DNA from 2 places in the Williamsia sp. M5A3_1d genome. Region 1 is predicted to be linked to the other one. Evidence: predicted binding sites of a transcription regulator. Region 1 holds the regulator's gene; the other holds the start of a gene.
What was found. Region 1 encodes HspR, which represses chaperone genes until heat shock. Its sites were predicted from a motif close to ANNTGAGTNNNNNNNACTCANNT; they were not measured.
Positions count from the first base shown of each region.

Region 2: lon (endopeptidase La) is a predicted target of HspR. The motif match lies at 2,063-2,085, and genes of this name have one in related genera.

Region 1 covers NZ_JBKEZX010000001.1:940,080-944,056, forward strand. Annotated here, with positions in the region: gene grpE (nucleotide exchange factor GrpE) at 1-46, shown strand, start outside; gene dnaJ (molecular chaperone DnaJ) at 145-1,341, shown strand; gene ACLBW1_RS04385 (heat shock protein transcriptional repressor HspR) at 1,341-1,760, shown strand; gene ACLBW1_RS04390 (HNH endonuclease) at 1,769-3,091, opposite strand; gene ACLBW1_RS04395 (LuxR C-terminal-related transcriptional regulator) at 3,209-3,977, opposite strand, start outside.
Region 2 covers NZ_JBKEZX010000001.1:390,656-394,632, reverse strand. Annotated here, with positions in the region: gene lon (endopeptidase La) at 1-2,051, opposite strand, end outside; gene ACLBW1_RS01990 (hypothetical protein) at 2,159-2,362, opposite strand; gene ACLBW1_RS01985 (CGNR zinc finger domain-containing protein) at 2,388-2,933, shown strand; gene ACLBW1_RS01980 (hypothetical protein) at 2,930-3,811, opposite strand; gene ACLBW1_RS01975 (hypothetical protein) at 3,808-3,977, opposite strand, start outside.

The DNA of each region.
Region 1 (3,977 bases):
GGTCACCGTGACCGACGGCGCACCGGCCGACGCCTCCGGCGCCTGACCCTCATGTCCCACACCGAACCTCGCATCGTCTCCGCGGTGCGAGGTTCGGCGTAGGGGCACACCATGAACCAACACAGAAAGAGGAGGTGACGCCCTATGGCTCCGCAGAGGGAATGGCTCGAACACGACTTCTACAAGGATCTGGGCGTCGCTTCGGACGCTTCGGCCGACGCCATCAAGAAGGCGTACCGCAAGCTGGCCCGGGAGTTGCACCCCGACGCCAACCCTGGCGACGCCGCGGCGGAGGAGCGATTCAAGCGGGTGTCGGAGGCGCACAGCGTGCTGTCGGATCCCGCGAAGCGCAAGGAGTACGACGAGACGCGACGCGCGTTCGCCGGCGGCCGTTTCCGCGGCAACGGCGCGGGCGGCGGGTTCCCCGGTGGCTTCAGCGGTGGCGGTCGGACCACACCCGGTGCGGGCGCGGACTTCAACGTCGGTGACCTGTTCGGCAACGCCGGTACCACCGCCGGCGGTGACGGCGCGTTCGGTGACCTGTTCGGCGGGCTGTTCAACCGGGCACCCCGGACCGCGACGCGCCCGCGGCGGGGCAACGACCTCGAGACCCAGACGACGCTGTCGTTCCGCGACGCCGCACTCGGCACGACGGTGTCGTTGTCGCTGACGTCGCCGTCACCGTGCACGACATGTCATGGCAGCGGCGCGAAACCCGGCACCAGCCCGAAGGTCTGCTCGACCTGCAACGGTGCCGGCGTGGTCAGCCGTAACCAGGGTGCGTTCGGGTTCAGTGAGCCCTGCACCGATTGCCAGGGGACGGGCTCGAGGATCGACGAGCCGTGCTCGGACTGCTCGGGCAACGGTGTGACCGTGCGGACCCGCACCATCAACGTGCGCATCCCGGTCGGCGTCGAGGACGGGCAACGCATCCGTCTCGCCGGGCAGGGTGAGGCCGGGCTGCGTGGAGCGCCCTCGGGTGATCTGTACGTCACCGTCACGGTGCGTCCCGACCCGGTGTTCACCCGTGTCGGCAACGACCTCAAGGTCGAGCTGCCGGTCAGCTTCGGCGAACTGGTGCTCGGCGCCACGGTGTCGGTGCCGACGCTCGAGGGGACGGTCGGGGTGAAGATCCCGCCGAACACCTCCGACGGCAGGACGCTGCGGGTCCGTGGCCGAGGTGTCACGAAGCGGGCCGGCGGTGCCGGTGACCTGTTGGTGACGGTGAAGGTCGCGGTGCCGAAGAAGCTCGACGACGCCGCCGTCGAGAAGCTCCGCGAGTACTCCGACGCCGAGCGCGCCAGCGGATTCCGACCGAGGGACGGATGGGGTGATCAGTGATGACTCGATCAGGCAGCGGCGTCGGCAGTGGCGGTGACGGGGAGGTCTTCATGATCTCCGTCGCCGCCGAGCTCGCGGGTATGCACGCCCAGACCCTGCGGACCTACGACCGCCTCGGGCTGGTGCGCCCACAGCGCGCCGCCGGCGGCGGTCGCCGCTACTCGACGCGTGACGTGGAACTGCTCCGCGAGGTGCAGCGCCTCTCGCAGGACGAGGGTGTCAACCTCGAGGGCATCAAACGCATCATCGACCTGACCAACCACGTCGACGCCCTGGCCCAGCGAGTGCGCGAACTCGAGAGCGAACTCGCCTCGGCCCGAAACGATCTGCGTCATCGCGGTCACGGAGGCGAACTCGTCCCCGTACCGCGCACCAGCGCACTCGTGGTCTGGCAACCCCGAAGCAAACGCACGCGCTGATTGCACGGTCACGCGGCGTCGAGCAGTGCCCGGAGCCGTCGTTCTATGGGGCTCACGGGGTGATCGTGGTGGCCTGGTGGTGCTGGCGCTCTGGAGGCATGGCTGTGCCCGGTGGGTGTGGTGATGGTCGCGGTGTGTCTCGCGATGTCGGTGCCGTCGCTGGTGATGACCCGCCAGCCGGCGTTCTGTTTGGCTCGGTTGTGACCGAGACACATTCCGCCGCCGTTGCCTGCCGAGGTGGCGCCGCCTGTGGCGTGGGGGTCGGCGTGGTCGTATTCGGCGATCGGCGCGTCGCAGTACGGGATCCAGCACGTCTGGTCGCGGAGGTCGAGGAACGTCTTGAGGCCGGTCGGGAACAGGCGTGCCGTGGATTCCATCGCCATCAAGGCTCCGCTGGACGGTGCAGCGTAGATACGCCGCAGCGTGGCCGCGGTGTCGGCGTCCAGCGCGGTGTTCACCATCGCGCGGGCGGCGTCAGCCGGGATTGGGCCGTAGCCGGTGACGTGCGCGGCGGCGGTGCTGTCCCCGAGGAGCACCTCATCGGAGAGGACGAGGTTCACCGCGACCGGCATCGCGTCCGCGCTGGCGGCGCCGGTGACGCGCTCGACGAGGGTGTCGGCCATGACCTGGGCGTGGGTGCGATCATCGCCACCGACGGCGGCGTCAGCGTGCTTCTTCAGCGAGGCGTACACCGAGATCCCGGACGTGAGCGGCAGCAACGCGGACAGCCGCACCATCCCGTCGGGGGCGGGACGGGTCGACACTCGGCGGTCGGACTTCGCGAGGGCGTGGCGGTCGACGACGGCCTGTGGGTCGAGTTCGTAGGCGAGGCGTTTGACCTCAGCGTCCAACGCACGGTCACCCACACCGTTGAGTGCAGAAAGATCCGCGCAGATCCGGCGGTCGATCTCGCCGCGGTCGCGTGGGGTGAGGTGCGCGGTCTCGCGTACCAGGATCGTCGCCCGCCACTCCGTCAGCGCCCCTGATGCCAACGCGGCGCGGGTGTGGGGCATCTCGCGCATCAACGCGCGAGCGAACCCGAGATACCGACCACCAGACGACCCTGACGCTTTCCTGGCCAACGCGACCTCCGAGGCCAACCCGCGACCTTGACGACTCTTCGGCACCCCAGCGGCGGTCTCGGCCTCGACACGCAGCTCTTCGAGCCGCATCGTCTCGACTGCCTGCGCCGCAGCACATCCCGCCTTGATCGCCTCCAGAGTGGCGATTCGATCGACGGCCGCGGACTCCGAGTTCGCGGCGTCGAGATCGGCGAGGGACGACAGGAACGACTGCAGCGCAACTGTTGTCGCGTCTTGCACTGTATCCATGATCCCCCCGAATCGTCTCTCGAACTCATCTTCGACTGTACATGTGCCCACCGACAACGGCTACGACATTCAGGCGCGATGTGGATACGATGCCGAAAAGCAAACGTGCGCAGGGACTCAGGTGCTCGATGCGGTGGCGCCGTAGCCGGCGGCTCGCAGTGTCGAGAGCAGCTCGGAACGCGACGACGAGCCGAGGCGCCGGCGGATGCGCGCGACATGGTGCTCCACGGTTTTCGCCGAGATGAACAGCGCTGCACCGATCTCACGGTAGGTGAGGCCCAGCACCAGCTTTTCGGCGATCTCGGCCTCCCGCTCGGAGAGGGTCGCCACACCGGTCGCGCCGGGCGCGGGGACGGCAGGGGTGTCGGGGTCGTTCGAGGAAGCGGCCGACGGTGTACCGCCGATGGTGCGCGCGGTCTGCAGCAGCGCGGTGGCCGATCGGGTGTCGGCGACCCGCAGTGCGCCTTCCGCGGCGAGTCGGGCGCCGTCGAATCCGTGACCGATCCGATGCAGTTCGTGTGCGGCGAGGTCGATCTCGTCTCCCGACAGCGGGGGATCGGCGGCGTCACCCTGCAGCACCCGCAGCCACACCCGCCCTGCCCGTGCGAGGACTGCGGCGTAGGGGTGGGTGTCGGCGGCCGTGCCGAGCGCTCTGGCGTGTGGCACCAACGCATCCGGGGTGCCCGCGAGGATGGCCGCCAGCACGCCGTACCAGTGCCAGGCCGCGGCCCAGACCGGCGGATCACCCAGTGCCGTGAGCAGTCGATCGACCTCGGAGGCCAGGTGCGCGATGCGGTCGGCGTCCCCGCAGCGTGCCGCGGCCAGCCGCAACTCACCCAGCGGCAGCAGCGCGAACAGATCGGCCTCGGACTCCGCGACCGTCGAC
Region 2 (3,977 bases), 550 kb from region 1:
CCGGTCGCCATCGACACGAGCGCCGTCACCATCGTCACGCCTGCCGACGGTCCGTCCTTCGGGGTGGCGCCCGCGGGGACGTGGATGTGGATCTTGCGATCCAGCGCCGAGGGGTCGACACCGAGCTGCGCCGCGTGCGACCGGACGTAGGACAGCGCGATCTGCGCCGACTCCTTCATGACGTCGCCGAGCTGACCGGTCAGGGTCAGCCCCGCGTCACCCACGGTGGACGACGCCTCGATGAACAGGACGTCACCACCCATGCCGGTGACCGCCAAACCCGTTGCGACGCCGGGCACCGCGGTGCGTTCCTCCGACTCCGGGGTGAACCGCGGTCGGCCGAGGTAGTCGACCAGGTCGGGCTCGTCGATCACCAGGGCGGTGTCGTCTGCAGCGAGCTTCGTGGTCGCCTTGCGCATCGCCTTCGCCAGGAACCGCTCGAACTGTCGCACGCCCGGTTCGCGGGTGTAGTCGGCCGCGATCTTGTGCAGCGCCTCGTCGGTCACGGTGACCTCGTCGGCGGTGAGCGCGGCGCGGTCGCGCTGGCGGGGGAGCAGGTAGTCGCGAGCGATGGCGACCTTGTCGTCCTCGGTGTAGCCGTCGAGGGTGACTAGCTCCATGCGGTCGATCAGCGCCGACGGGATCTGTTCCACCACATTGGCCGTCGCGAGGAACACGACGTCGGACAGGTCGAGATCGAGATCGAGGTAGTGGTCGCGGAACGTGTGGTTCTGCGCCGGGTCGAGTACCTCGAGCAGGGCCGCGGCCGGATCGCCGCGCTGGTCGGAGCCCACCTTGTCGATCTCGTCGAGCAGTACGACCGGGTTCAGCGACCCGGCCTCGCCGATCGCACGCACGATGCGTCCGGGCAGCGCACCGACGTAGGTCCGTCGGTGGCCACGGATCTCGGCCTCGTCGCGCACGCCACCGAGGGCGACGCGGACGAACTTCCGGCCCAGTGCCCGGGCGACGGATTCGCCGAGCGAGGTCTTGCCGACGCCGGGAGGACCTGCGAGCAACATGACCGCACCGGAACCGCGGCCGCCGACCACCTGCAGGCCGCGATCGGCCCGTCGCGCGCGCACCGCGAGGTACTCGACGATGCGGTCCTTCACGTCCTCGAGGCCGTGGTGGTCGGCGTCGAGGATCTCGCGCGCCGCCGCGATGTCGGTCGAGTCGGTGGTGGTGGTGTCCCACGGGAGGTCGAGCACGGTGTCCAACCAGGTTCGCAGGTAACCACTCTCGGGCGACTGCTCGCTGGAACGTTCCAGCTTGCCGACCTCACGCAGGGCCGCCTCGCGCACGTTGTCGGGCAGCGTGGCCGCCTCGATACGTGCGCGGTAGTCGTCGGATCCGTCGGGCTCACCCTCGCCGAGCTCCTTGCGGATGGCGGCGAGCTGCTGACGCAGCAGGAACTCCTTCTGTGTCTTCTCCATGCCGTCGCGCACGTCGCCGGCGATCTTGTCGTTGACCTCGACCTCGGCGAGATGGTCGGTGGTCCACGTGATCAGGGTCCGCAACCGCTCGACGACGTCTGGCGTCTCCAACAGCTGACGCTTCTGCACGTCGGTGAGGTACGACGCGTAGCCGGCGGTGTCGGCCAGGGCCGAGGGGTCGGTCAGCTTGTTCACCGAATCGATGACCTGCCATGCCTCGCGGCGCTGCAGCATCGCCAGGACGAGCTTCTTGTACTCGGCGGCGAGCTCGCGGGTCTCGTCGGTGACGCTCGATTCGGCGGCCTCGTCGACCTCGACCCACAGAGCGGCGCCGGGGCCGGTGGTGCCCGAACCGATGTGGGCACGCACCTCGCCCTTCACCACGGCGGCGTGCTGGCCTCCACCGAGGCGTCCGACCTGCACGATCGACGCGATCACGCCGTACGACGGGTAGCGGTCGTCGAGTCGAGGCGCGACCAGCAGTTTCTGTGAATCGGTCGCCTGAGCGGCGTCGACCGCGGCGCGGGCCGCGTCATCGAGCTCGATGGGGACCACCATGCCGGGCAGCAGGATGGGATCGGTCAGGAACAGAACGGGTAAGCGGGTGTCGCGCATTCTTCCTCCAGGGTTCAGTCTGATTCGCTCAACTGGCCGGAGGGATTGATCTGTTCCCGCTCAAGTCCGGTGTTCGTTGTGAGCAGAACGGGTGGTCGCGCACGATCTCAGTCGGAAACGGTGGTGCTGACCGCGGTCGGGGGCTCCTCGGACCTCGCGGCCATGTCGACCCGCCGCGTACCGCAGTCGGCGCACCGGACGTAGTGCACCGTCCCGTCGCTGGTGCGGTGGGCGGATTCGGTGACCCATGCGTGTTCGTGCGTCCGACGTTTCGGGCCGAGGGTCGAGTTCTCGATCGGTGAGGTGTGCATGCACCCACTGTGATGTCATGGTCTTATGCATCTCAACCCTTACGGCGAGTATGCGGTCCTCCTGGCGGCCTCGTTGGCCGACGACTGGCCCGATGACTGTGCGGGCATCGAGGCCCGAGCACGTGAGTTCGGGATGACCGGTCGCTTCGAGACCCGCCCCGACGACCACGCGCGGACCCGCGAGGTGATCGACGAGTGGCTGCGGATGGTCGACGCCCCCACCGAGGACGAACGCGCGCGTCTGCTCAACGAGACGATGAGCGTCGCCGCGGCCTACCCGAGGCTGACCAACCACGACGACGAGGGGTGGCATCTGCACTATCGGGATCGGGATCAGTCACTCGCTCACGTTCTCACCGCGGTCATCTCGGTGGGGACGGCGCTGCACCTCACCACCCGCGGGATGCACCGCATCGGACGATGCGCCGCCGGTCTTCCCGGCGGAGCGGAGTGCGACAGGGTGATCGTCGACGTCAGCCGCAACGGGACGCAGCGGTACTGTTCGGTGCGGTGCGCGAATCGCGCTGCGGTGCGCCGACATCGAGCCCGGACACAGTCGGAGCGGCGCTAGGGGCTGTCGCCGGCGACGATCGCGTCGATCCTCCAGCGATCGGATCCGTCCGAGGAGACGTAGAAGGCGTCGCCGCGCGCCACGTCGGCGACGGCCGCAGGGGTGCGGACGCGGACGTCCACGAGGACGCGTGCGGCCGAGTCGGTGAGGGTGACGCGCGCACACCAGGCGTCGGTCCCTTGGGGCAACGCAGAGATCCACCGCTGCAACTCGATGACGGTCGGGACCGGCGCGGTGTCGGAGATCGCCGCGCGCGCGGCCACCGGCGACTTGTCGGTGATCGCGGCCGCGAGGAATGTGGCGACCGCTCCGGTCGGTGAGGTCGGGTCGGCGCGCTCGTCGATCGTCGTGACCGCACCGTCGGTTCCGGTGGTGCAGAACGGGATCTGCGGTCCGTCTGCAGGAGCCGCGTTGTTCTGAGCCGGCACGGTCGCACCCGAGCCCGAGCCCGAGCCGCCCGCGCCGGACACCGTCGATCCCGATCCCGATGACAGGGCGAACACGGTGACACCCGTGGCGATCCCGGCGACGACGACCACGGCGCCCGCGATGAGTGCGATGCGACGTCGGTTGCCGCCACGGGAGCGACGGCGCGAGCCCCGTACCGCGATCTGCTCGAGCGTCTCCGACCAGTTCTGCGACGGGTCGGTGTTCATCGGCACCCAGGACGGCGCCTCCGGAGAGCCGCGCGGCGGACCCGGATCGGCGCCGGCGAACCACGGGGGTTCGGGCGGGAGGACGCGGGGCGGGGGAGCGTCGGCCGGTCCGGGCGCCGGCTGCGCGGCGAACGGATCGGTGTCGGGATCGCCAGGGGGCGACGCCGATAGGTCGGGATGGTAGGGCTGATCGTCCGGTCGGTGGTCGGGGGTGTCGGTCACTGCTCCACCTCGCCGGCGATCCGGACGTCACCCGGTGAACCCGTGACCGTCGCGCGCAGTCGATACTCTGCGGCGGCGCCGGCGGGGGGCTGGTAGTTGAGGGTGAGCAGCACGGTGTCGGGCCGGGTCTGGCGCATCCGCAGACAGTAGGTGGTGCCCGGCGGGT